2 regions of the Variovorax cryoconiti genome follow, and region 2 is predicted to be linked to the other one. Evidence: predicted binding sites of a transcription regulator. Region 2 holds the regulator's gene; the other holds the start of a gene.
What was found. The regulator FNR, encoded in region 2, switches genes on or off when oxygen is low (the NO sensors DNR and NnrR bind a similar motif). The targets are predictions, from matches to a motif close to TTGATNNNNATCAA.
Positions count from the first base shown of each region.

Region 1: the regulator FNR is predicted to act here: its motif matches at 1,155-1,168, upstream of clpB (ATP-dependent chaperone ClpB).

Region 1 covers NZ_JBPJZI010000001.1:640,754-643,138, forward strand. The annotation lists gene ACSFA2_RS03195 (molybdenum cofactor biosynthesis protein MoaE) at 1-150, shown strand, start outside; gene ACSFA2_RS03200 (Bug family tripartite tricarboxylate transporter substrate binding protein) at 157-1,152, opposite strand; gene clpB (ATP-dependent chaperone ClpB) at 1,268-2,385, shown strand, end outside.
Region 2 covers NZ_JBPJZI010000005.1:279,657-282,041, forward strand. The annotation lists gene ccoG (cytochrome c oxidase accessory protein CcoG) at 1-232, shown strand, start outside; gene ACSFA2_RS15140 (FixH family protein) at 251-532, shown strand; gene ACSFA2_RS15145 (hypothetical protein) at 543-794, shown strand; gene fnr (fumarate/nitrate reduction transcriptional regulator Fnr) at 775-1,491, opposite strand; gene hemN (oxygen-independent coproporphyrinogen III oxidase) at 1,729-2,385, shown strand, end outside.

The DNA.
Region 1 (2,385 bases), on a different contig from region 2:
CAGGCTTGCGAGTTCCTGATGGACTACCTCAAGACGCAGGCGCCGTTCTGGAAAAAGGAACGGACGCCCGAAGGCGCCCGTTGGGTCGATGCACGCGTCGCCGACGACGCGGCCCTGGCGCGCTGGGGCATCGATGCCCCGAACGCCTGAAGCGCCTTATTGTGGCTTGAAGCCGCTGGCCTGGATGATCTTTTCCCAGGCGCTGGTGTAGGTGCGCACCCGGCCTGCGAACTGGCCTTGCGATTCGTAGGCAACGTTCAGGCCCATGTCCGTCAACTTCTTCTTCACATCGGGCATGGCCAGCACCTTCTGCAGCGCGGTGCCGAACTTGTCGATCACCGGCTGGGGCGTGCCCACCGGTGCGAACAGGCCGTAGTAGGGGTAGTCGTCCAGGTTCGCGAAGCCCAGTTCGGTGAAGGTCGGCACCTGCGGCAGCAGCGGCTGGCGCTTGGCGCCGATCACGGCCACGATGGTCACCTTGCCGGCCTTGTGGTTCTCGATGAAGTCGGGCACCGAGGCGATGCCGGCGGTGATCTGGTTGCCCAGCATGTCGGCCGTCATCGGGGCGCTGCCGCGGTAGGGGGCGGCCTGCAGGTCGAGCTTGTACTTTTCGCCGATCAGCTTGACCAGGAACTCGGGGATCGAGCCGGGCGCCGGCACACCGATGGTCTCCTTGCCGCCGCGCGCGGTCTGCACCCATTTCACGTAGGCGTCCATCGTCTTCGCCGGGGTGCCACCGGAGACGGCCAGCACGTTGGCGAAGGTGGCAAAGCCGGCCACGGGCACGAAGTCGGTCGCCGGGTTGAAGCCCGGGTTCTTGACCACCTGCGGCAGGATGGAGATGCTGTGATCGTGCGTCAGGAACAGCGTGTGGCCATCAGCCGGGGCGGCCTTCAGGGCCTGCGCCGCAATCTGACCGCCCGCGCCCGCGCGGTTCTCGACGACGACCGGCGAGCCGAGTTCGTCCTTGAGTTTTTCCGCCAGGGTCCGGGCGATGGCGTCTGTGCCCGCACCGGCCGGGAAGCCCACCAGCAGACGAAGCGGCGTGCCGCCTTGCGCCTGCGCAAGGCCCGACAGGCTCAGGGAGGCTACAACGAGGCCGAGCGTCAGCGCCCGGCGAACCGGTTGAGCACGCTGCGTTGAAAAAACCATGATCGACTCCAATCAATGAGATAAGCGGGCGGCGGTGCAATAGCCGTGCCTGATTTTGTCCGCGCTCTTGAACGGTGCGCGAACGCTCCTATTTTGAAGGCAAGGAAATCACACCATGCGCCAAGACAAACTCACCACCAAGTTCCAGGAAGCCCTGGGCGATGCGCAATCGCTCGCGCTGGGCAACGACAACGCCTACATCGAGCCGGTCCACCTGCTCGCCGCCATGCTGCGGCAGGACGAGGGCCCGCGCGCGCTGCTGGAGCGCGCCGGTGTCAACGTGCCGGGCCTGTCACAGGCGGCCGAGGCCGCCATCAAGAAGCTGCCGCAGGTGCAGGGCGGCGAGGCCGTCCAGGTCGGCAACGAGCTCAACAAGCTGTTGCAGGCGACCGAGAAGGAAGCCATCAAGCGCAACGACCAGTTCATCGCGGGCGAGCTGTTCCTGCTGGCCGTGGCTGATTCCAAGGCCGACGTCGGCAACCTGGCGCGTGCCAATGGCATGACGCGCAAGTCGCTCGAAGCCGCCATCGACGCGGTGCGCGGCGGGCAGGGCGTGAACAGCGCCGACGCCGAAGGCCAGCGCGAGGCGCTCAAGAAATACTGCATGGACCTGACCGAGCGTGCGCGCCTGGGCAAGCTCGACCCGGTGATCGGACGCGACGAGGAAATCCGCCGTGCGATCCAGGTGCTGCAACGCCGCACCAAGAACAACCCGGTGCTCATCGGCGAACCCGGTGTCGGCAAGACCGCGATCGTCGAAGGCCTGGCCCAGCGCATCGTCGCGGGCGAGGTACCGGAGTCGCTCAAGGGCAAGCGCGTGCTGTCGCTCGACATGGCCGCGCTGCTGGCCGGCGCCAAGTTCCGGGGTGAGTTCGAAGAGCGCCTGAAGACCGTGCTCAACGAGCTGGCCAAGGACGAAGGCCAGACCATCGTCTTCATCGACGAGCTGCACACCATGGTCGGCGCCGGCAAGGCCGAGGGTGCCATGGACGCGGGCAACATGCTCAAGCCGGCCCTCGCGCGCGGCGAGCTGCATTGCGTCGGCGCGACCACGCTCGACGAATACCGCAAGTACATCGAGAAGGATGCCGCGCTGGAGCGCCGCTTCCAGAAGATCATCGTCGGCGAGCCCTCGGTCGAAGCGACCATCGCCATCCTGCGCGGCCTGCAGGAAAAGTACGAAGTGCACCACGGCGTGCAGATCACCGACCCGGCGATCGTCGCCGCGGCAGA
Region 2 (2,385 bases):
GACGGAAAGGCCGCAGCGCTATGCCATTGCGGCCAGCGGCCTCGAAGGCCTCACGGTCGCCGCTGGCGATTCGGTCGAGGTCCAGCCTGCCGAATCGCGCTGGGTCGCGGTGCGCCTGCAGCTGCCGTACGGTGCCGCGCCCTCGGGCTCGCACCCCGTGTATTTCGACGTGCGGGCGGCCGACGGCGGCGCCCACGTGTCGGAGAAGGCCATCTTTCTCGTTCCGCGCTGAACTACAGGAGACAAACCCATGAATGCCCTTGCATCGAAGACACCCGCCGAGCCAGCCGAGCCATGGTGGAAGTTCCCGCTCGTCTGGATGGTGATCGCCGGCCCGGCGATCGTCGTGGTGGCCGGGTTCGCCACGCTGTGGCTGGCCATCCGCACGCCCGACCCGGTGGTGTCTGCGGACTACTACCGCCAGGGCATCGAGATCAACAAGACGCTGGCCGACAAGAAGCTGATGCCGGCCCAGGCAGGACGCAACCATGCCGCCACGCCCAGCGACGACGTGCCCTTGCCCAAGCGCTGAGACGGCCGCGATGAAACGCCGCATTCGCCGCCTGGCCTGGATCCTCTGGCCCTCGTTCCTGCTGGCCTGCGTGGTCGAGATGCTGGTGTTCGCCATGGTCGACCCGAGCGACGTGCACTGGCGCGGCGAGCCGCTGCCGCTGTCGCGCCAGGGGCTCTACACCGCGAGCTTCTTCGTCTTCTGGCTGTTGGCGATGGGCTCGAGCGCGCTGACCGCGCTGCTCGCGATGTCGCGGCGCGAGGTCAACACGCCGGCGCGTTGACCAACCGGCGCAGCTTGTCGGCGTCGACGATGCGCACATGGCGCTGCTGCACCGCGACGATGCCGTCCTCGACGAACTTCGACAGCGTGCGGCTCACCGTCTCGAGCTTGAGGCCAAGGTAGCTGCCGATCTCCTCGCGCGTCATGCGCAGCACCAGCTCCGACTGCGAGAAGCCGCGCGCGTGCAGGCGCTGCACCAGGTTCAGCAGGAAGGCCGCGAGACGCTCCTCGGCACGCATGCTGCCCAGCAGCAACATCACGCCGTGCTCGCGCACGATCTCGCGGCTCATGATCTGGTGCACATGCCGCTGCAGAGCCGTCACCTCGCGCGAGAGTTCCTCGATGCGGTCGAAGGGCATCACGCAGACTTCCGCGTCTTCCAGTGCCACCGCGTCGCAGGTGTGGTGGTCGTTCACGATGCCGTCCAGGCCGATGATTTCGCCCGCCATCTGGAAGCCGGTGACCTGGTCGCGGCCGTCCTCCGAGGTCACGCGGGTCTTGAAGACGCCGGTGCGGATGGCGTAGAGCGAGGTGAAGCGCTCGCCGTTGTGGAACAAGGTCTCGCGCCGCTTCACCTTGCGGCGCGTGGCGACGATCTCGTCGATGCGCTTCAGGTCGGCGGGCTGCAGGCCGATCGGCATGCACAGCTCGCGCAGGTTGCAGTTGGAACAGGCGACTTTGATGGTTTCGGGGGTCATGGGCTGCGGGCGAGGCAGGCGGGGAGGGCGCTGCCGACGCGTCGGTGGTTTGAGGGAATTGTTCGCGAGCCGTGGGTGCGCAGGCTTGACGGGCGTCAATGAAGAAGGGCCCGGTTGGCGGCACAGTCGACGAGCCCTCCGCGCCCCATCACCATGCCATCCACCCTCCTTACCGAATCCGCCGCGCCGAGCCGGCTGCAGTTGGTTCCCCCGTCTGCCGCACCCGCCGCACCCACCATGACGCCGGCGACCCTGAAGCGCTTCGATGTTGCCGGCCCGCGCTACACCTCGTACCCGACCGCGGACCGCTTTGTCGAAGCCTTCGGCAGCGACGACTACGCGCAGGCGCTGCGCCAGCGCCGCATGGGCACCAGCGCCCGGGCGCTGCCGCTGTCGCTCTACGTGCACGTGCCGTTCTGCGCGTCGCTGTGCTATTTCTGCGCCTGCAACAAGATCGTCACCAAGCACCACGAGCGCGCCGACGACTACCTGCGCTATCTGGCGCGCGAGGTCGATTTGCAGGTGGCGCAACTCGGGCGTGGCGCGCTGGTGAGCCAGCTGCACCTGGGGGGCGGTACGCCGACCTTCCTGGACGACGCCAGCCTCGGCCGCCTCATGGACATCCTGCGCAGCGCCTTCGTGCTGGCGCCCGACGGCGAGTACTCGATCGAGATCGACCCGCGCACCATCGACGAGGGCCGGCTCGAGAAGCTGGCGGCGATGGGCTTCAACCGCCTGAGCTTCGGCGTGCAGGACTTCGACCCTGCGGTGCAGAAGGCGGTGCACCGCATCCAGCCTGCGGCGCAGGTGTTCGACCTGATGGCGGCGGCGCGGCGTCTTGGCTTCATGTCCATCAACGTCGACCTGATCTACGGCCTGCCGAAGCAGACCGCC